4 regions of the Streptomyces sp. A18 genome follow, and region 4 is predicted to be linked to each of the others. Evidence: riboswitches for the same ligand, from Rfam matches in the RefSeq annotation. Region 4 holds a riboswitch; each other region holds the start of a gene.
The links. Region 4 has a riboswitch for cobalamin ahead of AC5P1C_RS12235 (cobalamin biosynthesis protein). Riboswitches for the same ligand answer to the same signal wherever they lie in the genome.

Region 1 (7,112 bases), on a different contig from region 4:
GATCAACTACAAGTTCAACACGCTGCTCGCCGCGGCCGACGACCTGATGCTCTTCAAGTACATCGTGAAGAACGTCGCCTGGCGCAACCAGAAGACCGCGACCTTCATGCCGAAGCCGATCTTCGGTGACAACGGCTCGGGCATGCACGTCCACCAGTCGCTGTGGGCCAACGGCGACCCGCTGTTCTACGACGAGCAGGGCTACGCGGGCCTCTCGGACACCGCCCGCTACTACATCGGCGGCATCCTCAAGCACGCCCCGTCGCTGCTCGCCTTCACGAACCCGACGGTGAACTCCTACCACCGCCTGGTTCCGGGCTTCGAGGCCCCGGTCAACATGGTCTACTCCCAGCGCAACCGCTCGGCGGCCATGCGTATCCCGATCACGGGCTCGAACCCGAAGGCCAAGCGCGTCGAGTTCCGCGCGCCGGACCCGTCCTCGAACCCGTACCTGGCGTTCTCGGCGCTCCTGATGGCCGGCCTGGACGGCGTGAAGAACAAGATCGAGCCGCCGGAGCCGATCGACAAGGACCTCTACGAGCTGGCCCCCGAGGAGCACGCGGGCGTCGCCCAGGTCCCGACCTCCCTCCCGGCCGTCCTCGACGCCCTCGAGGCGGACCACGAGTACCTCCTGGCCGGCGGTGTCTTCACCCCCGACCTGATCGAGACGTGGATCGACTACAAGCGCACGAACGAGATCGCCCCGATCCAGCTGCGTCCGCACCCGCACGAGTTCGAGCTGTACTTCGACATCTAGAACGGCCGGGGCCGGGTGAGCCCTACGCCACGTCAGCATGGACAGTGGGCCGTCTCCCTGAACGGGGAGGCGGCCCGCTGTTCTGTCTGGTCGGTCGTTCTCGCGCTGACACCGGCTAGTGTCACTCCCGTCTCCCTCCCCCCCTGCCTAGGTGAGCACCCCACATGAGCGAAAAAGTGAAGTTCCCGAGCGTCGTCGGCCCCCAACTGGCCGGAGTGATCGACCTGCCGGAGGGCGAGGTCCGCGGCTGGGGGCTTCTCGCGCATGGATTCACCCTGGGAAAGGATTCGCCGGCTGCCTCGCGCGTCAGCAAGCAGTTGGCACGCGAGGGCATCGGCATGCTGCGCTTCGACAATCTCGGGATCGGGGACTCCGAGGGCGACTGGGGGGACGGTTCCTTCACCGTCAAGGTGCAGGACACTGTCCGGGCCGCGGCCTTCATGGCGGAGCGGGGGACTCCGGTGGATCTGCTGGTGGGGCACTCGTGGGGAGGCGCCGCCGCGATCGCCGCCGCGGGCGAGATCGTCGGGCTCCGCGCGCTGGCCACGATCGCGGCGCCCGTCGATCCCAGTCACGTCGAGCGGCAGTACGACTCGGTCCTGGATCGCGTCCTCAGTGACGGGGCACACGAGTGGTTCGTCGGCGGCAGGACATTGGTTCTCAAGCGCGCCTTCGTCGAGGACGTGCGCCGGGCTCACCTGCGCGACCGGATCGGCGAGGTGGACCTTCCGCTCCTCGTGGCGCATTCGCCCACCGACGCCACCGTCGACATCTCCAATGCCGCGGAGATCTTCCAGGAGGCACGGCACCCGCGCAGCTTCATCTCGCTCGAAGGCGCGGACCATCTGTTGACCGCGCGAGGGCAGGCGCAGCGGGCCGCTCACATCATCAGCGCCTGGGCCGACCAGTACCTCGACGAGCCACGGCCCTGAGAGGCCGGGGGTTCAGTTCCGCAGGAAGCGGATCGACGGGCGCGGCTCCCGGTCGTTCTCGTCCATGAGCGTCGTCACCACCGCCCGCACGCCGTAGACCTTCGCGATCAGCTCCTCCGTGATCACCTCGGACGGTGTGCCCGACGCGTGGGCCACTCCTTCGCGCAGGACCAGGACGTGGTCGCAGAACATGGCGGCCAGGTTCAGGTCGTGCAGGGCGATCACGCTGGTCAGGGGGAGGTCCGCCACCAGGGACAGGAGGTCGAGCTGGTGGTGGACGTCCAGGTGGTTGGTCGGTTCGTCCAGGAGGAGTTCCTGGGGGGTCTGGGCCAACGCCCTTGCTATCTGGACCCGTTGGCGTTCGCCGCCCGAGAGGGTGTGCCAGGACTGGGTCGCCCGGTCGGTCAGGCCCGTGCGGGTCAGGGCGTCTCGGACGGCCTCGTCGTCCCGGGGCGTGGCGGGTGACCACGGTCTGCGGTGCGGGATGCGGCCCAGGCGTACGACGTCCTGCACGGACAGCTCGACCTGCGTGGTGGCGTCCTGGTCCACCACCGCCACCCTGCGGGCCACCGTGCGGCGGCCCACGTCCCGCAGCAGTTCGCCGTCCAGGGTGACCACTCCCGATGCCGGGGCCAGGACGCCCGCCAGGATGCGCAGAAGAGTCGACTTGCCCGAGCCGTTGGGGCCCAGGAGTCCGACCGTGGCTCCGGGGGGCGGGGCCAGGGTCACTCCGTCGACGATGAGGCGGCCGCCGGCCTCTTTCGTCACCCGGTCGGCCCGAAGGCCCGGTTCGGGGTGCGGGTTCATGTCGTCTTCCGTGTGCGGTAGAGGACCAGTACGAACGCCGGGACGCCGATCAGTGACGTCACCACGCCCACCGGGACCTCCTGCGGATCGAGGACCGTACGGGCCAGCGTGTCCACCCACACCAGGAACACCGCGCCCGCGATCGCCGTGACCGGGAGCAGGCGCGCGTGCCCGGAGCCGACCAGGGCGCGGGCCGCGTGCGGCAGGACCAGGCCGACGAAGCCGATGGCGCCCGCGCTGCTGACCAGGGCCGCCGTCAGGAGGGCCGTGACGGAGAGCAGGATCAGGCGGGTGCGGGCGACGTGGACGCCCAGGGTCGCCGCCGCGTCCTGGCCGAAGACGAACGCGTCCAGGGTGCGGGCGTGCGCCAGGCAGATCGCGAGGGCCACGAAGAGCACCGCCCCGCACAGCCAGACGTCCGTCCAGCCCACCCCGCTCAACGAGCCGAGCAGCCAGAACAGGACACCGCGCGTCGTCTCCGCGTCGCCCGCCGTGAGGATCACGAACGACGTGAGCGCGGAGAAGAGCTGCATCGCCGCCACCCCGGACAGCACCACTCTGTCGGTGCTCCCGCCCAGGGTGTGGCTGAGCAGCAGGACGAGGGCGAAGGAGACGACGGCTCCGACGAAGGCGCCCGCCGAGACCGACACCACTCCCCCGCCGACCCCCAGGACGACGATCGCGACCGCGCCCGTGGAAGCCCCCGAGGAGACCCCGAGCACGAAGGGGTCGGCCAGCGGGTTGCGCAGGAGGGACTGCAGGACCGTCCCGCAGACCGCCAGGCCAGCGCCGCAGACCGCCGCGAGGAGCGTGCGCGGCATCCGCAGGTTCCAGACGATGCCGTCCCGGATGGGCGTCAGCGTCGCCTCGCCCCAGCCGAGGTGGGCAGCCACCGCCGACCACACGTCCGGTACGGAGATGTCCGCCGGGCCGATCGTGACGGCCACCGCCACGGAGAGCGCGAGGGCGGCGAGGCCCGCCGTGCAGAGCAGGATGTTCCGTACGCCGACCGGGCCCCGGAGGGCTCCTTTCACTTGGCGAGCCCGAACTCGCGCAGCGCGTCGGCGACTTGCTCCACGCCGTCCACCGTGCGGATCGACGGGTTCATGGCCTGGCCGCTCAGGAGCACGTACCGCTTCTTCTTCACGGCGGTCAGGTTCTTGGTGGCCGGGTTGGACTCCAGGAACTCGATCTTCTTCTTCGCGCTCTCCGCCGTCTGCGACTTGCGGGTGAGGTCGCCGATGACCAGGGCGTCCGGGTCGCGGTCGGCCACCGTCTCCCAGTTGATCTGGGGCCACTCCTCGCGGGTGTCGTCGAAGACGTTCTTCGCGCCGAGCTCGCGGGTGATGATGCCCGGCGCTCCGCAGCAGCCCGCGATGTAGGGCGCGTCGGAGTTGGCGAACCAGTAGAGGAGCGTCGCGTCGGAGGCGTCAGTGTTCTTGATGGTCTTCGTGGCCTTCGCCACCCGGCCCTTGAGATCCGCGATCAGGCGTTCGCCGCGCTTCTCGACCCCGAAGGCCTTGGCCAGGTCCCGCACCTCGCCGTACACCGTGTCCATGGTCAGCGTCTTGTCGCGGCGGCCGTCACCGTCGCCGCTGTTGTCCTTGCCCGCGCAGTCGGAGGGCGAGACATAGGCGGGTACGCCGAGTTCGGCGAACTTGGCGCGGTCTGCGACGCCGCCCTTGCTGACCGTCGCCAGGAAGGAGGCGGTGACGAAGTCCGGCTCCTGGGCCAGGACCTTCTCGAAGGAGGGGTAGCTGTCGGCGAGCCGCTCGACCTGGGCGTTGTCCTTCTCAAGACCCTTGAGCACCGGGTCCGTCCAGGTGCCGGTGCCGGCCATGCGGTCCGCGAGGCCGAGGGAGAGCAGGATCTCCGTGGAGCCCTGGTCGAGGGAGACCGCCCGCTGCGGCGGCGCCTTGATCTTCGCCTTCTTGCCGCAGGAGGTCAGGGTCAGCGGATAGCCGTCGGCCTTCTTGTCCGTGGTGGTGGCCGACGAGCCGGAGCCGCCGCAGGAGGTCAGTGTGACGGAGAGAGCGATGCCGAGGAGGACGGGTATACGTACACGACGGGCGGTGGAGGACACACGATCCCTTGAGTCTCACGGCTCATACGCGGAGCCTGGCCTGCTTCGTCACCTCCGCCGCTCGGTGCGCGGGCGAAGGCGCCAGCAGGTCTTCGGACTCGGGGATCGGCCGGACGGGGCGCCTTCCCGGGCGTCCGTGGACGCCCAGTGGCCTTGGCCCCGCCCGTTCCCCCTCACCGCTGCGCGTCAGTTCCGGATTCGCACCGGATTCCCTGGCCCTGGTGTGGGTTGACTGGCGCTCGCAAGCTATCACGCGAGGTCAGGACGGCTGCTCGGGCCTGGGTGCGCCGCGGTAGGTGCCGAAGGACCACTTGTTGCCCTCGGGGTCGGCGATGGCGAACTCCCGGCTGCCGTACGGCTTGTCCTCGATCTCACGGATGATCTCGGCCCCCGCGGCCCTGAGCCGCTCGTAGAGCTCGTCCACCCGGTCGGTGACGACGTACGTGCCGAAGGTGCCCGGTTTCAGGCACCAGTCCCCGGCCCCGTCGTCGTACGAACCGAGCATGATCGCTCCGCCCTCGGGCCAGTCGAGTTCGGCGTGGGCCACGCTGCCACCGTCCTCGTAGACGACGGTGCGCAGGAAGCCGACGGTGCCCACCAGGAAGTCGATCAGGGCGGGGGCGTCGTTCGCCTGGAGGGTCGGCCAGACGCTGGGGGCGCGCTCGCCGGAGGCGGTCTCGGGCTGCTTCTGCTTCTGCTTCTCGGTGGTGTCCATGGCTCCTACTCTTCGCCCCGGCCGTAGCTCCCGGCTTGGATATTCCGGCACTCTTCGGCCAGCCAGCCGCTGGGGCTGATGCCGGTGTACTGCTGGAAGTCCCGGACCAGGTGGGAGTGGTCGTAGAAGCCGCAGTCGGCGGCGATGCGGGCCAGGTCCGGGGCCGCGCCCGCCGCGACGGGGCGCACGACGGCGTTGCGTGCGCGCTCGAAGCGCATCAGGCGGCCGGCCTGCTTGGGGCTCAGGCCCGTCTCGGCGCGGAAGAGCGTGGTGAGGCGGCGTTCGCTGAGCGCGACGTGCCGGGAGAGGCCGCGCAGGGTGCCGACGCCCCGGTGTCTGGCCAGCCAGGCCCAGGCCTCGGCGACCTCCGGGCGTACGGGGTCCCCGCCGTCCGCGTCGGCCGCGCGCTGCCTCAAGTAGCCGGACAGGGAGGCAAACCGCTCCTCCCAGCCGACCTGCTCGCACAGCAACTCCCGTACGTCGGCGGCGCGGCGCCCCAGCACATCCGCGCCGGACGTCACCAGGTCGCCCGCAAGCTCCGAGGCCGGTACGCCGAACAGGGCGCGGGCGGCGAGCGGGTGCACGGCGAGCTGGATGCCCGCCTCGTGCTCGGGCCTGACGACGTACGCCGGGTGCTGGTGCAGGCCGCCCAGGACGATGTCCGTGCGGTCGGCGTCGGGGCCGCCCGCCTGCTCGGGGCTTGCGCCGCTGACGACGGGGCCGTCCAGCGAGAAGATCAGCGTCAGGTACGGGGACGGCAGGCCGCGGTGCAGACCGGGGTGCTCGCCCGCCGTGCGGTAGCCGACGGCGGACACCACCATGCCGTCGAGCCGCGGAGCGGCCCGCACGAACTCACGGGAGACGGTCTCCATGCCTTCCAGTATGCGATGGGCGGGGCCCGGAGGCGGGCCCGTACACCTGTTGGGCGTCCGATGCGCCTACCCGCGCGCGGGCGTCCCATGCCCGCCGCTTCCGGTGATGTCGATCATGGGAATCCGCGGTCCGACCTCATACGATGACCCGCCGCTCCGGACGGGGCGCAGACCGCTCTCAGGGGGCACAGAACCATGGCAGTAAAGGCAAAGGGCAAGCTGGCCGTACTCGGCACGGCGGGCGCGCTCACCGCGGCCGTCCTCGCGGGGACGGCGCTTTGGCCCGGCACGGACGCGACGGCCGCGGACGCCTCCGCGAAGGGCACGAAGATCGCGGCCGAGCTGAAGCACTGGCCCAAGCCGGTCGCGACGAAGCTGGGCAAGGTCATCGCGGAGAACGGCGACAAGGGCGCGTACGCCGTCTTCGACGCGGACAACACGACCTACCGCAACGACCTGGAGGAGTCCCTCCTGCCCTTCCTGGAGATGAAGGGGGTCCTGACCCGCAAGTCGATGGACCCGTCGCTGAAGATCATCCCCTTCAAGGACACGGCGAAGCACAAGGAGAGCCTCTACAGCTACTACAACCGGCTGTGCGAGGTCGACGACCAGGTCTGCTACCCGTGGGCCGCGCAGATCTTCTCCGGCTTCACGCTGAAGCAGCTCAAGGGGTACGTCGACGAGCTCCTCGCCCACGACAAGCCGATCCCGGCAGAGTACTACGAGGACGGGAAGCTGACGAAGACCGAGGTGAACAGGCCCCAGTTCTTCACCGGCATGCAGGAGCTCTACAAGTCGCTGCGGGCGCACGGCATCGAGGTCTACGTCGTCAGCGCGGCCAGCGAGGACCTGGTGCGCATGGTGCTCTCGGACCCCAAGTACGGCTACGACGTGAAGCCCGAGAACGTCATCGGCGTCGGCCTGCAGCTCAAGGACCGCAAGACCG
Region 2 (7,112 bases), on a different contig from region 4:
GGCGGATGCGTAGGCGAGGCCGAGGCCGCGCCCCGATCCGGTGACGACGGCGACTTTGCCGCGCAGGTCCACGGCGTATGAGTCCAGCACTGGGAAACCCCTTTGGAGGCAGCGAGATGGGATGGGTGGGCGGGAGTGGGGGAGTCTGTTTCGGCCCGCGGAAAGGAAGCTAAGACAAACCATTGTTGACGTCAATGGTTGTTGGTGACATCGATCATGCGGCATGCTGGACACTGTCAGCGACGACCGCTGTGTGCCCGCGAACCACCGATCAGGGAGACCGCCCCTCATGACCAGCCGGAAGACCACCGCCGAGCCCGTCGAGGAAGGGTCCGTCGACGAGGGTGCACCCTGGATGCGGGGACTCCACGCCGACGCGGGGTATCTGCTCTACCGCCTCGGCCTGCGCTCGGGGCAGCTCTTCAACGCGGCGCTCCAGAGATCCGGCCTACGCCTGCGCCACTACGCGCTGCTGCGCTATCTGGCCACGGTGGAGGGCGCGGCCCAGCGTCAGCTGAGCCAGGAGCTCGGATACGACCCCAGCGCGATCGTCGGCCTGGTCGACGACTTGGAACGCCTCGGCTTCGTCGAACGCCGCCCCGCTCCCGACGACCGCCGCCGCCGCATCGTCGCCCTCGCTCCGGCGGGCCACGACTTCCTGAGGGACTCGGACGAGGTGGCCCGCGGCGTCACCGATGAACTCCTGGCTCCGCTCGGCCCGGAGGAGCGCGAGGTGCTGCATGCGCTGTTGTCCCGGATGGCGCATACGGACGAGGGCTGAGGGGACGCCCCTGGGGGGGCGGTCGGTCCGGGGCGTCGAACAGTGTGCGTGCGCAGCGGTCGGTCGAGTTTGCCACCGGTCGCCTACCGGCTCCGCGACGGAACGGCCAGTGCGTCCATCATGGCGGGCCGGGGCGGCCGACTTCCTTCAAATGGCCGCCCCGGTCCGCCCGTTCAGGTCAGGAACGCGTCGGCAGCTCCGCCCTCACCTCGCGTGCCGCCGCGACCAGGTTCTCCAGGCCGGCCCGTGTCTCGGGCCAGCCGCGGGTCTTGAGGCCGCAGTCGGGGTTCACCCACAGCCGTTCGGCGGGGATGGCTTCCAGTCCTTTGCGCAGCAGGGCCGCTGCCTCCTCCGTGCTCGGTACGCGCGGGGAGTGGATGTCGTAGACGCCGGGACCCGCCTCGCGCGGGTAGCCGTGCTCGGCCAGTTCGCGCGCCACCTGCATGTGCGAGCGGGCGGCCTCCAGGCTGATGACGTCGGCGTCGAGGTCGTCGATGGCCTGGACGATGTCGCCGAACTCCGCGTAGCACATGTGTGTGTGGATCTGGGTGTCCGGGCGCACGCCGCTGGTCGTGAGGCGGAAGGACTCCGTCGCCCAGTCCAGGTACGCGGGGTGCTCCGCCGCGCGCAGCGGCAGCGTCTCGCGCAGGGCGGGCTCGTCGACCTGGATGACCGAAGTGCCCGCCTCCTCGAGGTCGTTGACCTCGTCCCGCAGGGCGAGGGCCACCTGCCGCGCCGTGTCACCGAGGGGCTGGTCGTCGCGGACGAAGGACCAGGCGAGCATGGTGACCGGGCCGGTGAGCATGCCCTTGACGGGGCGGTCGGTGAGCGAGTTGGCGTACGAGGTCCAGCGCACCGTCATCGGCTCGGGCCGCGAGATGTCACCGGCCAGCACCGGCGGGCGCACATAGCGGGTGCCGTACGACTGGACCCAGCCGTGCTGCGTGGCGAGGTAGCCGGTGAGCTGCTCGGCGAAGTACTGCACCATGTCGTTGCGCTCGGGCTCGCCGTGCACCAGGACGTCGATGCCCGCCTCCTCCTGGAAGGCGAGGACTTCGCGGATCTCGCTCTTGATGCGCTCCTCGTAGCCGGACGTGTCGATGCGGCCCGCTCGCAAGTCGGCCCGTGCCGTGCGCAGTTCGGTGGTCTGGGGGAAGGAGCCGATGGTGGTCGTGGGCAGTTGGGGCAGGCCGAGGCGGGTCCGCTGGGCCGCCGCGCGCTCCGGGTAGGCGTGCGTGCGGCGGGCATCCGAGCCCGTGACGGAGGCGACGTGCGAGCGTACGGCCGGGTCGTGGGTGAGGGCCGAGCCCGAGCGGGACGCCAAGTCAGCACGGTTGGCGGAGAGTTCGGCCGCGATGGCGCCCGCACCCTGGGCCAGGCCGCGGGCCAGTGTGGAGATCTCGGCGGTCTTCTGGTGGGCGAAGGCCAGCCAGCGCGCGATCTGCGGGTCGATGTCGCGCTCGACGGTGGAGTCCAGCGGGACGTGCAGCAGGGAGCAGGACGCGGAGACGTCGACCCGGTCGGCGAGACCCAGGAGCGTGCCCAGCGTGGAGAGAGACTTCTCCAGGTCGTTGATCCAGATGTTGCGGCCGTTCACGACGCCCGCAACAAGACGCTTGCCGGGCAGCCCGCCGACGGCGGCGAGATCCTCCAGCTGGCTGGCCGCGGCCTCGGTGAAGTCCAGGGCGAGACCGTCGACCGGCGCCTTGGCGAGCACCGGAAGTGCCTCGCCGAGCCTGCCGAAGTAGGAGCCGACGAGCAGCTTCGGACGGTCGGTGAGGGTGCCGAGGTAGCGGTAGGCACGGGCGGCGGCGTTGAGTTCGGCCGGGCTGCGGTCCTGCACCAGGGCGGGCTCGTCGAGCTGCACCCACTCGGCACCGGCGGCGCGCAGGTCGCCCAGGACCTCGGCGTACACCGGCAGGAGTCGGTCCAGGAGCGTGAGTGGCTCGAAGTCGACGGCAACGCCGGGCGCGGGCTTGGCGAGCAGCAGGTAGGTGACCGGACCGACGAGGACCGGGCGGGCCGCGAGGCCGAGAGCGATGGCCTCCTTCAGCTCGGCGACCTGCTTGGCGGAGTCGGCGGTGAAGACGGTGTCGGGGCCGAGCTCCGGCACGAGGTAGTGGTAGTTCGTGTCGAACCACTTGGTCATCTCAAGGGGCGCCACGTCCTTGGTACCGCGCGCCATGGCGAAGTAGCCGTCGAGCATGTCGGTGTCGACGGCCTCGCGGTGCCGCTGCGGGACCGCGCCGACCATGACGCTGGTGTCCAGGACATGGTCGTAGTACGAGAAGTCACCGGTCGGCACTTCATGGATGCCGGAGGCGGCCAGATGCTGCCAGGTGGCCCGGCGCAGTTGCGCCGCGGTGTCCCGGAGGGCGTGGGCGGTGACGCGGCCCTTCCAGTACCCCTCGACGGCCTTCTTCAGTTCCCGGTCGGGGCCCTGGCGGGGGTAGCCGTAGACGGTGGCTCGTGCTGCCGCGGCTGCGGACTTCGGTGTCACGGAAATCTCCTTCGCGAGATGACTCCTGAGGATCCCGGGGACGGGACACGGACGCGAAGGGATGACGAACCGGGCGGACCGAACGCGCGCCTGCGGCGCGGTGCCCCACCTGATCTGTACGCCGACCCGCCCACGAGGTCACCGGGATGTCCGCACGTGAGGGGTCACGTACAGGCAACGGGCAGGTCTTCGGACTCGCGGGCACACCTGCCGAAACAGGCTCCTACTGGCCGTCGCTTCCCGGATCCGCTCGGATCCAGTGCTCATGACGGCGGTCGTTCCCACTCACCGCTGCGGGGCAGTCCCGGATTCCCACCGGGTTCCCTCTTACGACGCTCCTGTCTGGCGGACAGGGCGAACCAGCTGCACCGGTCAGGCTAAGGGGCTGGTCGGCCTCTTGGGCAGTACTGATCACATCCCGGACCGTGAGGTGGGACACGGCCCCGTCCGCAGCAGCCGCGGGACGCCGCCTCTGTCACGCGGTGTTCGCGACCACGGACCAGATCACACACTCCTGAGACGCGCCCTGACCAGGGGCGCACGCCCGTGTTCGGGTGCGCCCGCGCGTGCCACAGGTGGGGTGGCTCCACAAGTTGTCAGGCAACTCGATTGCGCACTAGGGTCACCACGCCTTGGTGAACGGGAAATCCGGTGTGATGCCGGTGCGGCCCTCGCCACTGTGATCGGGAAGTCCGGCTCCAGCCCTCGCGGCAGCCACTGGGTGCTCACGCATCCGGGAAGGCGGAGTTCGGTCGGTACGACCCGTCAGCCAGGAGACCGGCCAAGGCGCGTTGTCCATCCACGAGGTGCTGGAGAGGGTCTGCTGAGCCATGCACATAGCCGAGGGTTTCCTCCCGCCGGCGCACGCGATCGCCTGGGGCGTAGCGTCCGCGCCATTCGTCGTCCACGGAGTCCGCTCCCTGACCCGTGAGGTCAAGGAGCACCCCGAGAGCACCCTGCTTCTCGGCGCCTCCGGTGCCTTCACGTTTGTCCTCTCCGCGCTGAAGATCCCTTCCGTGACGGGCAGTTGCTCGCACCCGACGGGAACGGGGCTCGGCGCCATCCTGTTCCGGCCGCCGATCATGGCGGTGCTCGGCACCATCACCCTGCTCTTCCAGGCCCTGCTGCTCGCCCACGGCGGGCTCACCACGCTGGGCGCCAACGTGTTCTCCATGGCGATCGTCGGGCCCTGGGCCGGATACGCCGTCTACCGCCTCCTGAAGCGGTACGGCGCGCCGCTCATGGTCGCCGTGTTCTTCGGCGCGTTCGTCGCGGACCTGTCCACGTACTGCGTCACCAGCGTCCAGCTGGCCATGGCCTTCCCCGACCCGAGCAGCGGGTTCATGGGCGCGCTCGGCAAGTTCGGCGGCATCTTCGCCGTCACGCAGATCCCCCTGGCCGTCAGCGAGGGGCTGCTCACCGTCCTGGTGATGCGGCTGCTCGTGCAGTCCAGCAAGGGTGAGCTGACGCGGCTCGGCGTCCTGCTGCAGGGCAAGCGGTCGGCCACGAAGGCGGTGGAGACGGCGGAGACGGCGGACACGACGAACGCGAAGACGGCGAAGACGGCGGACACGACGAAGACGACGGAGACGGGGGCCAGCGCCTGATGAGCCGGAACGCGAAGATCAACACTCTGCTCCTCCTCATCGTCGCCGCGCTCGCGGTGCTGCCGTTGGCGCTCGGTCTCGGCGACGACGAGAAGGAGCCGTTCGCCGGGGCCGATGCCCAGGCCGAGACCGCGATCACCGAGATCGAGCCGGACTACGAGCCGTGGTTCTCGCCGCTGTACGAACCGCCGTCCGGGGAGGTCGAGTCGGCGCTCTTCGCCCTGCAGGCGGCACTCGGCGCGGGCGTCCTCGCGTACTACTTCGGTCTGCGCAGGGGGCGCCGCCAGGGCGCGGAGAGCGCACGATCGCAGGAAGCGCCCGCTGAGCAGGCCACCGACGTGGAGGCCGACCAGCCCGATGGCGAGCAGGTCTGACCCCGCGTGCTGCCCATCGACGCGGCGGCGCACAGCAGTCGCTGGCGCCGCCGCCACCCCGTGGACAAGGCAGTGCTCGGGCTCGGACTCACGGTCCTCGCCGTCTCTCTGCCGCCCTGGCCCGGTGCCGTCCTGGTGCTGATCGCCGCGCTCGCCGTGCTGCTCGGCCCCGCGGGGGTGCCGCCGCGCAAACTGTGGCGCGCCTACCGCGTACCGCTCGGCTTCTGCGTGACCGGCGCCCTCACCCTGATCGTCCAACTCGGCGGCCCCGAAGGGTTCGTCACGCTCGCCGACGGCGGCCCCGCGCGGGCCGGCGGGCTGCTCCTGCGCACATCGGCGGCCTCGCTCGGCGTCCTGCTGTTCGCCTTCACCACACCGATGTCGGACCTGCTGCCCCGCCTGGTGAAGGCGGGCGTCCCGGCACCGGTCGTGGACGTGGCCCTGGTCATGTACCGCATGAGTTTCCTGCTCCTGGACTCCATGAGCCGGATCCGGCAGGCGCAGGCCGCCCGGCTCGGCCACACCACCCGGGCCGCCACCTGGCGTTCCCTGGGCGGGCTCGGGGCCACCGCGTTCGTGCGGGCCTTCGACCGGGCGAGCAGGCTGCAGGCCGGGCTCGCCGGACGCGGCTACGACGGGACCCTGCGGGTGCTCGTGCCCGAGGCCCGCGTCTCCCGGCGCTTCGTGGCCGCGAGCGCGGTGCTCCTCCTGGCCCTCGCGGCCCTCACCCTCGTACTGGAAAGGCTTCTTCCATGAGCGAGCCGAGCGCTCCTCGCGAGCCGGGCGAGTCCTTGGTCGCCCTGCGCGCCGCCTCCTACGCGTATGAAGAAGGGCCCACCGTCCTCAGCGGCCTGGACTTCGACGTCACCGAGGGCCGCGCCCTGGCGCTGCTCGGGCGCAACGGCAGCGGCAAGACCACCCTCATGCGTCTTCTGAGCGGCGGACTCCGCCCGCACCAGGGCGGGTTGACGCTCAAGGGCACGCCCGTGACGTACGACCGCAAGGGGCTGACGCGGCTGCGCACCACCGTTCAGCTGGTCGTCCAGGACCCGGACGACCAGCTGTTCGCCGCCTCGGTCGAGCAGGACGTGTCCTTCGGACCGCTGAACCTCGGGCTGCCCGACACCGAGGTCCGGGCGCGGGTCGCCGAGGCGCTCGCCGCGCTCGACATCGGCGAACTGGCTGACCGCCCCACCCACTTGCTCTCCTACGGGCAGCGGAAGCGGACGGCGATCGCCGGAGCCGTGGCGATGCGTCCGCGCGTGCTGATCCTCGACGAGCCGACCGCGGGGCTCGACCCCGACGGGCAGGAACGGCTCCTGACGACCCTGCAAGGCCTGCGGGACGCGGGGACGACCGTGGTCATGGCCACCCACGACGTGGATCTGGCACTCCACTGGGCCGACGACGCGGCGCTGCTCACCCCCTCGGGAGTGCGCACCGGGCCGGTCGCGCGGATGCTGGCCCACCGCGACCTCCTCGCGCAGGCGGGCCTTCGCCTGCCGTGGGGGATCGCCGTCGCGGAGCTGCTGCGGACGAAGGGCCTGCTGGCCGTGGCGGGCGAAGGGCCGCGCACCCCGGAGGAGTTGGCGGCCCTCACGGCCCCGGCGATGCCCGGCGCGTCAGCCGGCTGACGCGCCCGCGGTCCGGTCACGGCCGGGCAGGAGCACCACGAGGGCGAACCCGACGGAGATGGGCACGAGCCCCACCGCCATGGAGCGCCGCTGGTCGAGCCGGCCCGCGGCCCGGTGGGTGACCGGAAGCTGCGTCGCCACTACCGCGGGCGGCGCGTACGGACGACCGCGGCGGCGCGTACGGACGACCGCGGCGGCGCGTACGGGCGACCGTCG
Region 3 (7,112 bases), on a different contig from region 4:
CGGAACACCCAGTTGGTGCCGGTGGCGAGGCCGTGCAGCAGGCCGCGCGAGCGGAACCAGTAGACGTACGCGAACGCACCGTAGAAGAAGAGCCCTTCGATGCACGCGGCGAAGCAGATCAGGTTCAGGAGGAAGCGGCGCCGGTCGGCCTTGCTCTCCAGGCGGTCCATCTTCTCGACCGAGTCCATCCACCGGAAGCAGAACTCGGCCTTCTCGCGGATGGAGGGGATCTCCTCGACCGCGTCGAAGGCCGCCGCGCGGTCCTGTGGGTCGGGCAGATACGTGTCGAGCAGCGTCAGATAGAACTGGACGTGCACGGCCTCCTCGAAGAGCTGACGGCTCAAGTAGAGCCGGGCTTCGGGGGAGTTGATGTGCTTGTAGAGCGTCAGGACCAGGTTGTTGGAGACGATCGAGTCGCCGGTCGCGAAGAACGCGACCAGGCGGCCGATCATGTGCTGCTCGCCGGGCGAGAGCTTGGCGAGGTCGGCGACGTCCGAGTGGAGGTCGACCTCCTCCACGGTCCAGGTGTTCTTGATCGCGTCCCGGTAGCGCTCGTAGAAGTCCGGGTAGCGCATGGGACGCAGGGTCAGCTCGAAGCCCGGGTCGAGGAGGTTCTTCTCGGCGTTGGTGGTGGAGCTCATTACTGGCAGGCCTCGCAGGACTCGGGGTTTTCCAGGGAGCAGGCGACGGCGTCTTCGGCCGATGCCTGGGCGGGTACGGGGGCGGGCTCGGCGGCTTCGGCGCGGCCCGCCGCCGCGCGGGCGATCCGGGTCGCCGGGCGCGAACGCAGGTAGTACGTGGTCTTCAGGCCCGACTGCCAGGCGTACGCGTACATCGAGGAGAGCTTGCCGATGGTCGGTGTCTCCAGGAACAGGTTCAGGGACTGCGCCTGGTCCAGGAACGGCGTGCGCGCGGCGGCCATGTCGATCAGGCCGCGCTGCGGGATCTCCCACGCGGTGCGGTAGAGCTCGCGTACCTCGGCCGGGATCCAACTGAAGCCCTGTACCGAGCCGTTGGCCTCGCGCAGCGCCTCACGGGTCTGCGCGTCCCAGACGCCGAGCCGCTTGAGCTCCTGCACCAGGTAGGCGTTGACCTGGAGGAATTCACCACTCAGCGTCTCGCGCTTGAAGAGGTTGGAGACCTGCGGCTCGATGCACTCGTACACGCCCGCGATGGACGCGATCGTGGCGGTCGGCGCGATCGCGAGCAGCAGCGAGTTGCGCATGCCTGTCACGGCGATACGTTCCCGCAGCGCGGCCCAGCGCTCCGGCCAGGTCAGCTCGACGCCGTAGTGGTCGGGGTGCAGGACGCCGCGCGCGGTGCGGGTCTTCTCCCAGGCGGGCAGCGGGCCGATGGGGGTCCCCTCTGCACCGGAGCCTGCCGAAGGCGCTTGGGGGCGCTCGGCGAGGTCGGCCGACGCCTCGTACGCGGCGAGCATGATCCGCTCGGCGATGCGCGTCGAGAGGGCGCGCGCGGCAGGGGAGTCGAAGGGCAGCTTCAGCTGGAAGAAGACGTCCTGCAGACCCATCGCGCCCAGGCCCACCGGGCGCCACCGGGCGTTCGAGCGCCCGGCCTGCTCGGTCGGGTAGAAGTTGATGTCGACCACACGGTCGAGGAACGTGACGGCGGTACGGACGGTCTCGTCGAGCCGCTCCCAGTCGATGTCGCCCGCGGCGGTGTCCACGAAGGCGCCGAGATTCACCGAACCCAGGTTGCAGACGGCCGTCTCCCCGTCGTCCGTCACCTCCAGGATCTCCGTGCAGAGGTTGGACGAGTGCACCGTGTGGCCGGGCTCCGCCGTCTGGTTGGCGGTGCGGTTGGCGGCGTCCTTGAACGTCATCCAGCCGTTGCCGGTCTGCGCGAGGGTGCGCATCATGCGGCCGTAGAGGTCACGGGCGGGGATGGTCTTGCGGGCGAGCCCGTCCGCCTCGGCCTTGCGGTAGGCGGCGTCGAACTCCTCGCCCCACAGGTCGACGAGCTCGGGCACGTCGGCCGGCGAGAACAGTGACCAGTCCTCGCTCGCGGCGACCCGGCGCATGAACTCGTCCGGGATCCAGTGCGCGAGGTTGAGGTTGTGCGTGCGCCGCTGGTCCTCGCCCGTGTTGTCGCGCAGCTCCAGGAACTCCTCGATGTCGGCGTGCCAGGTCTCCAGGTAGACCGCGGCGGCGCCCTTGCGGCGGCCGCCCTGGTTCACGGCGGCGACGGAGGCGTCCAGGGTCTTCAGGAACGGCACGATGCCGTTGGAATGGCCGTTCGTGCCGCGGATCAGCGAACCGCGGGCGCGGATGCGGGAGTACGAGAGGCCGATGCCGCCCGCGTGCTTGGAGAGGCGCGCGACCTGGTGGTAGCGGTCGTAGATGGAGTCCAGCTCGTCCAGCGGGGAGTCGAGGAGGTAGCAGGAGGACATCTGCGGGTGGCGGGTGCCCGAGTTGAAGAGCGTCGGCGAGGACGGCAGGTAGTCCAGGCGGCTCATCAGGCGGTACAGGGCGGCGACTTCGTCCACCGAGCGCGGGGAGCCGTCCTCGGCGAGGCCGCTCGCGACGCGCAGCATGAAGTGCTGCGGGGTCTCGATGACGTGCCGGGTGATCGGATGGCGAAGGAGATAGCGGCTGTGCAGGGTGCGCAGGCCGAAGTATCCGAAGCGGAAGTCGGCGCCGTCCGACAGGGCCGCCTCGACGAGACCGTCCAGGTGCTCGGCATGGTCGGCGACGAACGCGGCGGTGCGGTCCGCGATCAGGCCCTCGCGGTGGCCCACGGCGACCGAGTCGGAGAAGGAGCGCACGCCCTGCGACGCGGCCTCGTCACGGATGCTGAGGCTCAGGAGCCTGGCCGCGAGCTGCGAGTAGGTCGGGTCCTCGGAGATGAGCCCGGCGGCCGCCTCGGTCGCAAGCTCCCGCAGCTCCGCCACATCGGCCCGCGCCGAACGGCCGCGCAGCGCGGCGGCGGCGACCCGGCCCGGGTCGGCGTCGGGGAGATCGGCGGTGAGTTCGGTCAGGGTACGCAGCAGCGCGGTGCCTGGGCCGTCGGCGGTCTGCGACTCGTCGGTGGTCTGCGCTGACGCAGGTTCGGCTGGCGCGATGGTCACGTGGAGCACTCCCTCGCTCGGCTCTGAGCCTTGGGGAGGGGCGAGTGACACACGGGGGCGCGCCCAGGGCAGGGCTGCGCTCCGCGTCCACCAGCCCATTCCACGAGGCCCGGACGTCGTTGGCACCCGGACCGGTCGGAACGGGCACGCTGTCGACAGGTCATCGGACTTGCGAGCACGACAAATGCGTACTCATACACCGTTGCGGGACAGTTCCGGACTTGCACCGGATTCCCCTGCGGCGACAGCGAGCACGAGCATACATCTTGTGCTGGCTCTGGGCGGCAGCCCCATATCTTGTGTCGGCGCGTGTGTCCCCTAGGGTGGCGGCCGAACTGAACGTCGAACAGGGGGAGACGGCGTGCGAGGTCTTGGCGCGGGCTGTGCCGTGGGGTTGCTGATGCTGCTCACCGGATGTGGGGACGCCGGCGAGAAGGCGGAGACGAAGCCTGCGCGGCCCCCGGAGCCGACTGCGGCGGCCGGCGTCGACGGTGACGCCGATCCCCGCCGGCTCTTCACGGACGCCGAGTTGAAGGCGGCGCTGCTCTTGCCCACGGCCGCAGGGAAGAAGGCCACGGCTTCGGAGACCTCGACGGGTCTCTTCGACCAGGGCTACGGGGGCGGGGATTGGAGCGGCTGCCCGGCCGGTGAGAAGGAGCGCGGGGAGCTGCGGCGTATGCGGGGCGCCAGCGCCGAGCGGACGCTGCGGCCGGATCCGGGGGCCGTCTCCGAGGGTGATCCCTACGTCTTCCAGCGCCTGGTCTCGATGCCCTCCGAGCGCGCCGAGCGCCACATCGAACTCCGTCGGCAGCTCAACGAGGCGTGCCCCCGCGTCACCGTCGACACCGAGGCGGCCCCCGTCGAGGAGCACCACGTCGCCGAAAAGCTGCCGGACCTCGGCGACGACGCCCTCCTGGAGACCACGCGGACCACGGGCGGCGACGAGTACGACGGCACGCCGCATTACCAGGCCGAGGTGCGGGTCGGCGGTGTGCTCGTGATGGTGGACGCGGGCACCGACAAGGACCTGGCGATCTCCTCTGCGGCCAAGGCCGCGGCGCGGGTCCGGACGGAGCTCTACAAGGCCACGTGAGGCTGCACGTGAGCGCGGGCCGTCGGATTCCTCCGGCGGCCCGCGCTCACGTTGTGTACGGGGAAGAGTCAGTGCCCGCCCGGCGCCCCCGCCGTGGCCGGCGGCAGCTCCTCCACGACACCCGGGTCGCCCGCGTCCGCGGTGTAGTCGCCGGGAGAGGTCTCGTCGATGCCGTCAGGGGCCTTCATGGCGCGCAGGACGAAGGTCGCGACCACGGTGACCACCACGTTCAGGACGAACGCCGTGAGGCCGATGTAGCCGATCTCGCCGATGCCGGGGATCTCTTCGGACGAGCCGCCGAAGTGCTTCTGCGTCGGCGACGCGACGCCATACGCGGCGACCGTGCCGTAGATCATGCCGACCGCCCAGCCCGCGAGCAGCGCCCAGCGGTGGAACCACCGCGTGAACAGGCCGCCGACGAGCGCGGGCATGGTCTGCAGGATCCAGATGCCGCCCAGGAGCTGGAAGTTGATCGCGACCGTCTTGTCCATGGTGAGGACGAACGCGAGCGCGCCGACCTTCACGAGCAGGGAGACCAGCTTGGAGACCTTGGTCTCCTGCGCCGGTGTCGCGTCCGGCCTGATGAAGTCCTTGTAGATGTTCCTGGTGAAGAGGTTCGCCGCCGCGATCGACATGATGGCGGCCGGCACGAGCGCTCCGATGCCGATCGCCGCGAACGCGACGCCGGTGAACCAGTCGGGGAACATCGTCTCGAACAACTGCGGAATCGCCAGCTGACCGTTCTCGACCTTCACCCCGGCCGCGATCGCCATGAAGCCGAGCAGCGCGAGCAGGCCCAGCATCAGCGAATAGAGCGGCAGGATCGTGGTGTTGCGGCGGATCACGTTGCGGCTCTTGGAGGAGAGGGTCGCCGTGATCGAGTGCGGGTACATGAACAGCGCGAGCGCGGAGCCGAGGGCGAGCGTGGCGTAGGTCCACTGCCCCGCGTGGCCCGGCGCGAGGCCCGCGACGGGCTTGCCCGCCGCCTCGTTCGCCGACGAGAACTTGTCGTTCGCCGCCTGGAAGATCTCGTCGAAGCCGCCGAGCTTGATCGGGATGTAGATGATCGCGACGGCGATGACGAGGTAGATCAGGCCGTCCTTCACGAACGCGATCAGCGCGGGGGCACGCAGACCCGACGAGTACGTGTACGCGGCGAGCACCGCGAACGCGATCAGGAGCGGCAGGTCCTTGATGAACCAGTTCGTGTCCGGGCCGCCGCCGACGCCCATGACGTCGAGCACGGCCTGGATGCCGACCAGTTGGAGCGCGATGTACGGCATCGTGGCGAGGATGCCGGTGACCGCGACGGCCAGCGAGAGCCCCTTGGAGCCGAAGCGCCCGCGCACGAAGTCCGATGTGGTCACGTAGCCGTGCTTGTGCGAGACGGACCACAGGCGCGGCAGGAAGGTGAAGATCAGCGGGTAGACGAGGATCGTGTACGGCACCGCGAAGAAGCCGGCCGCGCCCGCCGCGTAGATCGCCGCCGGGACGGCCACGAACGTATAGGCGGTGTAGAGGTCGCCGCCGAGCAGGAACCACGTGACCCAGGTGCCGAACGAGCGTCCGCCCAGGCCCCATTCGTCCAGGCTCTCGGTCTCGGCCTTGCGCCAGCGCGCGGCCAGGAAGCCCATGGCCGTGACAAGAATGAAGAAGAAGATGAAGACGGCGAGGGCGATGCCGTTCACGCCGCCCGTGTCCGCTGCGAGCTCGTTCATCGGGTCGCACCCCCCTGGGCCTGCTCGGCCTTGCGGGCGCGCTGGTCACGCTGCCACAGCTTGTACGCGATCATGGTCAGAACAGTGGATATGAGCACCCACAGCATCTGGTACCAGTAGAAGAACGGGATGCCGATGAAGGTCGGTTCGACCTTCGCGTAGGAGCCCACCCAGAGCATCGCCACGAACGGCGCGACGAGACAGAGGGCAACGACCACGCGGACCGGCGTGATCACCGGTCTGCTCACTTCAGGCGCATCTGACACTTGGCGGCTCCGCTCCCTCGCTTATCCCACCTTTAATGTGCGGGAAATCTAAGCGAGAGTATTGATCTATGGAACCCCCGTCCGGATACCGGACGGATATCGGGCGGGCCGATGCGCCTGTCGCGTAAGGGGCCGGAGGGGTCGACGCGCGGTCAGCAGCAGCGGAATCCCTGCCTGGGGTCCGACTCCTGCCGGTCCGTCCGCATCCGCTCGAACTCCCTCCGGGAGGGGACGGATGCCTCGGGATGCGCCTTCCGTGCGTGCGCGACATATCGGTCGTACGCGGACTCGTCGGTCAACTCCCGTGCGTACCAGCGCACCCAGCGCATCCCGCGCAGCACCCACGTCATGACGGGGTCCTCGCGTCCTCGGCCTCCCTCGCCGCCGCGAGCTCCGCCTTCTCCTCCTGGGTCGGGATGAGTCCGGCGGGCTCGACGATCTTCGACTCCACGTACGCGGCCTCGCTCAGCTTCGACGACTGCGGGTTGCGGATGTGCTTCACGCAGATCCGGGCCGCGTCCGCGATCACGACGACGATGAGCAGGGCGAGCGCGGCCGAAAGGACGCCGTCCACCGTGGAGTTGGTGACGACGGTGTGCATGTCGTCCATGGACTTGGCGGGCGGTAGGACCTTTCCGTCCTCGATCGCGTCCTGGTAGATCGAGCGCTGCTTGAAGAAGCCCACGCGCGGGTCGCTGGAGAAGACCTTCTGCCAGCTCGCGGTCAGGGTCACCGTCGCGTCCCAGGCGAGCGGAATGCCGGTGATCCAGGCCCACTTGAGGCGACCCGACTTCACCAGGAGCGTCGTGCAGACGGCGAGCGCGACCGCCGCGAGGAGCTGGTTGGAGATGCCGAAGATCGGGAAGAGCTGGTTGATCCCGCCGAGCGGCTCGTGCACGCCCACCCACAGGAAGTAGCCCCACAGGCCGGTGACGACCGCGCTGGTGATG
Region 4 (7,112 bases):
TCACGAGATCGGCGTCCACGAGTTCTTCGGCCCGGTCCACGAACCGCACGACGACGCCCGGTTCGGCGGCCAGGGCGTCCACGTCCGTGAAGTTGGACATCAGGGGTACGGCGCAGACGGCGACCCGCAGCACGTCCTCACCGACCGGGGGAGCGACGACGGACTCCCTGACGGCACCCCGCAGGGACACCCGAAGGCCGTCCTCCTCGTCGATGCCGAGGCCGTGCTGGAACGGCAGCACACCGAACGTACGCCGCCCGGTGAGCCCGAGCAGCATGTCGAGCCCGGGTTCGAGCAGCGAGACGTCGCCCCGGAACTTGTTCACGAGATACCCGGCGATCAGTTCCTGGTCCTCGGCGGCGAGCAGCGCCGTCGTCCCGAAGAACGAGGCGAAGACGCCACCGCGGTCGATGTCGCCGACGACCACGACGGGGAAGCGGGCGGCCCGCGCGATCCCCATGTTCACGATGTCGGTACGCCGCAGATTGATCTCGGCGGGGCTGCCCGCGCCTTCGCAGATCACGGCGTCATAGCTGCCCCGAAGCTCTTCGAGGCATCCCATGACGGTGGAGAGCAGCGCTTCCTGCCGCCCGCCGTGGTAGCCGCGCGCGGTCATCTCGCCCACGGGCTTGCCCATGAGGACGACCTGACTGCTGCGGTCGCTGCCCGGCTTGAGCAGCACGGGGTTCATCAGCGCGCTCGGCTCGACCCGGGCCGCCTGCGCCTGCATGGCCTGGGCCCGCCCGATCTCGGCGCCTTCGCGCGTGACAAAGGAGTTGAGGGACATGTTCTGCGCCTTGAAGGGCGCGACGGAGACCCCCTTGCGGGCCAGCCACCGGCAGATCCCGGCGGTGACGACGCTCTTCCCCGCGTCGGACGTGGTCCCGGCAACGAGCAGCCCACCACTCATCAGGCCCTGCCTTTCCGCATAGTGCTCACCACTGCCGCGACCCCAAGGGCCAGCAGCCCGACCTGCCGCGACAACCGCACGGCCCGCTCGATGTCCGCCACCTCGACGGCCCGCCCGTCCGTGTTCAGGACGGGCCGGTGCTCCACCCGGCCTCCGTACGAGAGGGTCCCCCCGAGCCGTACGCCCAACGCCCCGGCGAAGGCGGCCTCGACGGGCCCCGCGTTCGGGCTCGGATGCTTCGAGGCGTCCGCGCGCCAGGCCCGCAGCGCTCCCCTCGGAGCGTCCCCGGCGGCAGCGGCGAGCACTGCGGTGAGCCGGGCGCCCGGCCACCCCAGGACGTCGTCCATGCGGGCCGAAGCCCACCCATATCGCCGGTACTTCACGGACTTGTGCCCGACCATCGCGTCGAGCGTGTTGACGGCCCGGAAGGCGACGAGCCCCGGCACCCCGCCGAGAGCGCCCCACACGAGCGCCCCGACCACGGCGTCGGACGTGTTCTCGGCGACGGACTCGACCACGGCCCGCGCGATGCCGTCGGCGTCGAGCGCCTGCGGATCCCGCCCGCACAGATGCGGCAGCCGCTCCCGCGCCACCTCGATGTCCCCGGCGGCGAGCGCTCCGCCGACGGCCCGCGCCTCACGTCCGAGCGAGGTCCCGCCGACCACGGCCCAAGTCGTGGCGGCGGTCAGCGCGACGGACGCGGCACGTGAGTCACGTACAAGAGAAGAGACCAGGACGGCGGCACCGGCCGCACCCCCGGCACACACCACGGCGTGCAGCGCGCCCCACCCCCGGTGGTCACGCCACAGCACACGCTCGACGGCGCCCGCCGCCCGCCCGAACGCGGCGACCGGATGCCCGCGGCGAGGATCGCCGAGGAGCAGATCACCGAGGAGGCCGGCGGCGGCGCCGTACGCGAAGTCGCGATCGGCACGCATGCGTTCAGCCGGCCGGGACGTGGAGAGGAGCGAGGGGCCCGGCCTGGACGGGCAGGGGCACAGAGACCGGCAACGGGCGGCCGCGCATGGCGATATGTCCTCACTCAGGGTGTCCGCGCCCTGGTTCGACGTGACCGACGGGCGAGAGTTCCTGGCTTCCGAGGAGGCAGCTCCCCGATGACAGTGGCGGGACCGCGCCGGATTCGCACCGGCTTCCTCTCCTGCCGCCGTAATGGCTCCGGCAGTCCACCACGCCCGCGAACGCCCGTCAACTTGCCGTTGACCTGGGACGGGAGAGTGTGCCGAGGCCCACATGGGGCCGATTTCTCCCTAGGCCTGGAAATTGAACTTTCCTAGACTGGAACACGACAACGGGAGAGCGGTCCACGAGTGATTTGGTCCGGGTCGTTACGTGGTGCGGTGGTTCTCGGCAGAGCTGTCGGCCTGCGGAGATCACGGCGCTATCGTGCGGGATACCGACTCTCCGGTAGGGGGAGGTCGGCGTGTCCCATGAGAAGTCGTCCGGACGGTTGTGGCGCAGGAGCAGCTTCAGCGGGGACGAAGGAGACTGCGTCGAAGTCGCCCTCGCGCGGGAAGCGGTGATCGTCCGTGATTCGCAGAACCCGTCGGGGCCACGCGTCGTCTTCTCCATCGAGCGCTGGCAAGCGTTCCTGAACGCTCTCGGCGGCGCGGGGGAGAGGGAGGGGGGACAGGATGACTGAGCATCATCTCGCTGAAGTACGGCACCTGGTGAGCGGTGTGCACGGGGGGAAGGGGAAGGCGTCCGGTGTTGTCGCGGTCGCGGCGGGGTGTGCGCTGCTCGGTGCGGCCGTCACCCTGGTCGGCGTGGCGGCTTCCCTGCTGGTCGAGGGGACGGCGGCGCGGCTGGCCATCTGGGTCCTCGTGGCCGCGGTGGCCTCGGTGTCCGTGGGCCTGTGGTGGGGCTTCGCCGAGTTCAGGCAGGATCGTCTGCCTTGGGCTCGGGCCGCTGAGCGGGAATCACAGCGCGGCGGTCGTCGCTGAGCGTGGGGATTTCCCCGGCCTGTGAGATCAGCTTCGCGAGCTGGCGACTCAGCGCGATCACCGGGGCCGAGAAGACGGCGATCACCGAGCCGACCGTCCAGAAGCCCGTCATGCCGACGGCGCCCAGGACGACGAGCACTCCGGTGAGTGTCACCAGCAGAACGAGTATGCAGCCGGTGCAGTAGACGATCCTGGTCGTGAACAGCCGGACGTTGTCGTCCGTGCGATGGCGGTCCAGCGTGTCCATCCGGTCCGTACGGCCCTGGTCGGTCATTGCTTCGCGGACGAGTTGGTTGTACGAGGGGCCGTCGGCCGGTGTCTGTCCGAGAGCGGCGCCGCCGGTGGCATCGGCGGTCGGGCCCGCGGGGCTGCCGGTGGAGGCCCCACCGCCACCTTGCGCACCACCCGAACCACCGCTTCCCCACAGTGGCCGCCTGATGGCCGCGAGGACCTCACACCACCACTCTCGCAACGCGGCTGGCATCTTGAGGCCTCCTCGCTCCTCCCGGACTCCTTGGGCCGGGAGGTCAGCTGCTGTCAATGCCGTCCCTGATCCGATGGATCAGGTCGATGGCGGTCTCTCCGGCGCATGCGGTCTCGCGGAGGGATTCGAAGCACTCCTGGTGACGCACGATCAGCTCGTGGTCGTCACGGATCGACTGGTTTCCCTGGGCTTCCAGGTAGAGCAGGTCCTCGTCGTCGAGGAAGCCGAGCAGGATGAAGCTGCTCAGGGTGGAGTAGTGGGCGCCCGATGTGAACGGCAGTACCTGGAGGGACACCTTCGGGTGCGCGGAGATGTCGATGAGGCGCTGCAGTTGGGCGCGCTGCACGCGTGGTCCGCCGATCTGCCGGTGCAGTGCGGCCTCGTCTACGACGAAGAACGTGAAGGGCGGGTTCTCGCCCTCCAGGGCGCGCTCCTGGCGCGCTGTCCGCAGCTCCACGATCCTCCGCGCCCGCGCCTCGTCGACGCGCGGGGCGAGGAGTGCCATCGCGTACTCGTCCGTCTGCAGAAGGCCGGGCACGATGATCGGGTTGTACGTGCGAAAGGACGCGGCGGCGCTCTCGTACCCCAAGTACTGGCTGAACTGAGGCCCGATGATGTCGTGGTACTGGCTCCACCAGCTGGCGCCCTTGGATCCGCGGGCGGCTTCTTCGAGCTCCTCGGTGAGCTCCGGGTCGCTCACCCCGTACTGCTGGAGAAGCGCGCGCAGATCGGTCACGGAGAGGCTGACCGTGCCCTGCTCGATCCTCATGATCTTGGACAGCGACCAGTCGAGTGCGTGGGCGGCCTGGCCCTGTGACTGCTTCGTGGCCTCGCGGGCCTTGCGGAGTGCGATGCGCAGCCTGCGGCGATTCAGGCTCGGGTCGACATCCCTCGACATGGTGGCTCCTCGCTGTCGTCACGGCTGTTGAGAGTTTTGACATAAGGCAGGTGGCGATATGTGCAGCCGACGCTAGCAGACAGCTCGATGCCATTATGCCATATGTCACTTCGCCGCATCGCATGCGCTCGTACGTGTGAAAGGAGGGATGCGCGGACACGCGAAAGCCGGGTGGGACGCACCCTGAGGTGCGTCCCACCCGGCTCTTGTTCCCGGCTCTTGTGAGGCCGTGATCGTCGTCAGGCGACGATCAGATAGATCCCGTACGCCACGGCCGCCGCGCAGAGCGCGAAGCACAGGTACGCGCCCGTGCGTGCCGCCGCGGGGGCGGTGCCGCCCGTGGCGGACGCGGCACCGGACGTTGCCGCCTCGTGCTTGGAGAGGCCGACGATGCCGAGGGTGAACAGGCCCACCAGGGCCACCGTCACACCGAGGCTGACTCCGAACACGGAGCCGAGAGCTGCCCAGTCGATGTCCATGCTGACTTTTCCTTACACCGTGGCGGGCCGGGCGGGGTCCGCCACGGTGCCGGTCGGGGCCGGGATGGTGGCCTTGACGGGGTCGACGTCCGAGTCCGTCGTGGCCGACCCGGTGGGCGGCGGAGTGACGGCGGCCATCGCGGTGGTCACGACACCGGCGGGCTCGCCGGCCGAGGGGCCGCCGATCTCGTCGTCGGCGACGTTCGTGTGGTCGACGGCGTTGCGCCGGGACAGGACCCAGATGACGGCCGAGCCGCCCACCAGGAGCGCGGCGGTGGCCGCGATGCCCCAGGGTCCCTGCTTGGTGAGGAACTCCGCGCCCGCGCCGACCAGGCCGGCGGCCGGGAGCGTGAGGCCCCAGGCGACGAACATGCGGGTCGCGGTGGACCAGCGGACCACACCGCCCTTGCGGCCGAGGCCCGCGCCCATCACGGCACCGGAGCAGGACTGCGTGGTGGAGAGGGAGAAGCCGATGTGGGAGGAGGCCAGGATGACCGTCGCGGCGCTGGTCTGGGCGGCGAAGCCCTGCTGCGGCTGGAGGTCTGTGAGGCCCTTGCCCATGGTGCGGATGATGCGCCAGCCGCCGAGGTAGGTGCCGAGCGCGATGGCGACACCGGCCGAGACGATGACCCACATCGGGGGGTTGGCGCCCGGGTTCAGGACACCGCCGGTGACCAGGGCGAGCGTGATGATGCCCATGGTCTTCTGCGCGTCGTTCGTGCCGTGCGCCAGCGAGACGAGGCCCGCGGAGGCGATCTGACCGGTGCGGTAGCCCTTGGCGGTCGCCTTGGTGTCGGTGTTGCGCCCGATGCGGTACGTCAGGCGCGTGGCCACCATCGCGGCGAGGCCGGCCACGAGGGGCGCGGCGAGGGCCGGGATCAGGATCTTGGTGACGACGGTGCCGCCGTCGATCGACGACCAGCCCATCGACATGACAGCGGCGCCGATGAGGCCGCCGAAGAGTGCGTGGGAGGAGCTGGAGGGCAGGCCCACCAGCCACGTCAGCAGATTCCAGAGGATCGCGCCGACCAGGGCCGCGAAGATCACCTCTGTCTTCAGTCCGTCCTCGTTGACGATGCCGCCAGAGATCGTCTTGGCGACTTCGACCGACAGGAAAGCGCCGACCAGATTCAGCACGGCGGACATGGCCACCGCCGTCTTGGGCTTGAGAGCGCCAGTCGAGATGGTGGTAGCCATCGCGTTGGCTGTGTCGTGGAAACCGTTCGTGAAGTCGAACACGAGAGCGGTAACGATCACGATCCCGAGGAGAAGCGTGATGTGTTCCATTTACCCAGGCTTCTGTTGGACGTCAGTGGCAAGTGGAACGTAGGCAACCCGGGTGAACGGAAAGTGAACTGGGTCGGGCCGTGTGGTGACCCAAATCGAGGCACCGCCACTCCGGTTCCGTCACGGCCCTGACGGAGATCGCCCGGAGCGGCGGCACGAGGCCCGGAATCCGGGCTTCCAAGGGTGCCCGACTACCCCCGGGCGAACCCCTTCAGCTGGTTCAGCGAGCCGTTGAAGAGATTCTGATCACCCGGCAGGCTGCCGCTGTTGTCGTACTGCCAGATCGACAGGTACGACCAGCCCTTGGGCAGCGCCCCGGACGTCGACGACCAGCGCGCCAGCCACAGCGGATGATTCGAACCGAAGGCGCGGCTGCCGCCCGTGCAGTCGTTCCACCACTTGGTGGTCGTGTAGATCACGGGGCGCCGCCCCGTCTGCCGCTTCACCTCGTTGCTGAAGGACTTGATCCAGTTGACCATGCCGGTCCTGCTGACGCCGTAGCACTTCCGCGAGCCGTATGGATCGTGCTCGATGTCGAGGGCCGGCGGCAGCGTCCAGCCGTCCGCGCGCCACCGGCCGCCGTGGTCCATGAAGTACGCGGCCTGCTTCTTGCCCGACGACTTGTTCGGCACGGCGAAGTGGTACGCGCCGCGGATGATGCCCGCGCCGCGGGAGCCGTTGTACTGCTGGTCGAAGTACGGGTTGCGGTACGTGTGGGACTCGGTGGCCTTCACGTAGACGAAGCGCGCGCCCTTGCTCTTCGCCTTCTGCCAGTTGACGTTCTTCTGGTGCGACGAGACGTCGTGTCCCTTCGGCTTGCCCGCCGCCGAAACCGGAATCTCGGCGAGGGCGGTCCCCCCAAGGGCCAGCGTCGCTACTGAGGCCGCGATGACTCGGGCCCTGCGACGGGACGGATTGTGGTCACGAGCCATATTTCCCCCCGGATGGCGACGTGCATGACAAATCCCCCGGAGGGTACTGGAAGATCGTTGAACGCTGGTCGATCGCAAGCCACGTGCCGCGGCTGGCAGGATCACCGCATGACGGAGCAGCGGGGCGAAGACCGGCGGGACGCGATGGAGCGGGCGTGGAG

Region 1: another riboswitch for cobalamin. It lies ahead of AC5P1C_RS06200 (ABC transporter substrate-binding protein); the one in region 4 lies ahead of AC5P1C_RS12235 (cobalamin biosynthesis protein).
Region 2: another riboswitch for cobalamin. It lies ahead of metE (5-methyltetrahydropteroyltriglutamate--homocysteine S-methyltransferase); the one in region 4 lies ahead of AC5P1C_RS12235 (cobalamin biosynthesis protein).
Region 3: another riboswitch for cobalamin. It lies ahead of AC5P1C_RS30985 (ribonucleoside-diphosphate reductase subunit alpha); the one in region 4 lies ahead of AC5P1C_RS12235 (cobalamin biosynthesis protein).

What each region holds. Positions count from the first base shown of each region.
Region 1 is NZ_JBWLKL010000003.1:115,862-122,973, forward strand. It holds gene glnA (type I glutamate--ammonia ligase) at 1-757, shown strand, start outside; gene AC5P1C_RS06185 (alpha/beta hydrolase family protein) at 922-1,689, shown strand; gene AC5P1C_RS06190 (ABC transporter ATP-binding protein) at 1,702-2,496, opposite strand; gene AC5P1C_RS06195 (FecCD family ABC transporter permease) at 2,493-3,530, opposite strand; gene AC5P1C_RS06200 (ABC transporter substrate-binding protein) at 3,527-4,579, opposite strand; cobalamin riboswitch at 4,646-4,831, opposite strand; gene AC5P1C_RS06205 (VOC family protein) at 4,839-5,294, opposite strand; gene AC5P1C_RS06210 (AraC family transcriptional regulator) at 5,300-6,166, opposite strand; gene AC5P1C_RS06215 (HAD family hydrolase) at 6,362-7,112, shown strand, end outside.
Region 2 is NZ_JBWLKL010000024.1:102,310-109,421, forward strand. It holds gene AC5P1C_RS29640 (SDR family NAD(P)-dependent oxidoreductase) at 1-87, opposite strand, end outside; gene AC5P1C_RS29645 (MarR family winged helix-turn-helix transcriptional regulator) at 290-781, shown strand; gene metE (5-methyltetrahydropteroyltriglutamate--homocysteine S-methyltransferase) at 960-3,281, opposite strand; cobalamin riboswitch at 3,445-3,660, opposite strand; cobalamin riboswitch at 3,884-4,081, shown strand; gene AC5P1C_RS29655 (energy-coupling factor ABC transporter permease) at 4,112-4,888, shown strand; gene AC5P1C_RS29660 (energy-coupling factor ABC transporter substrate-binding protein) at 4,888-5,262, shown strand; gene cbiQ (cobalt ECF transporter T component CbiQ) at 5,269-6,018, shown strand; gene AC5P1C_RS29670 (energy-coupling factor ABC transporter ATP-binding protein) at 6,015-6,896, shown strand; gene AC5P1C_RS29675 (hypothetical protein) at 6,885-7,037, opposite strand.
Region 3 is NZ_JBWLKL010000027.1:22,725-29,836, forward strand. It holds gene AC5P1C_RS30980 (ribonucleotide-diphosphate reductase subunit beta) at 1-641, opposite strand, end outside; gene AC5P1C_RS30985 (ribonucleoside-diphosphate reductase subunit alpha) at 641-3,085, opposite strand; cobalamin riboswitch at 3,223-3,346, opposite strand; gene AC5P1C_RS30990 (hypothetical protein) at 3,447-4,178, shown strand; gene mctP (monocarboxylate uptake permease MctP) at 4,247-5,896, opposite strand; gene AC5P1C_RS31000 (DUF3311 domain-containing protein) at 5,893-6,162, opposite strand; gene AC5P1C_RS31005 (YbdD/YjiX family protein) at 6,315-6,512, opposite strand; gene AC5P1C_RS31010 (carbon starvation CstA family protein) at 6,509-7,112, opposite strand, start outside.
Region 4 is NZ_JBWLKL010000006.1:59,973-67,084, reverse strand. It holds gene AC5P1C_RS12240 (cobyric acid synthase) at 1-910, opposite strand, end outside; gene AC5P1C_RS12235 (cobalamin biosynthesis protein) at 910-1,848, opposite strand; cobalamin riboswitch at 1,972-2,106, opposite strand; gene AC5P1C_RS12230 (DUF397 domain-containing protein) at 2,352-2,570, shown strand; gene AC5P1C_RS12225 (hypothetical protein) at 2,563-2,871, shown strand; gene AC5P1C_RS12220 (hypothetical protein) at 2,804-3,355, opposite strand; gene AC5P1C_RS12215 (helix-turn-helix domain-containing protein) at 3,399-4,253, opposite strand; gene AC5P1C_RS12210 (hypothetical protein) at 4,493-4,732, opposite strand; gene AC5P1C_RS12205 (inorganic phosphate transporter) at 4,745-6,019, opposite strand; gene AC5P1C_RS12200 (lysozyme) at 6,211-6,951, opposite strand; gene AC5P1C_RS12195 (class II aldolase/adducin family protein) at 7,060-7,112, shown strand, end outside.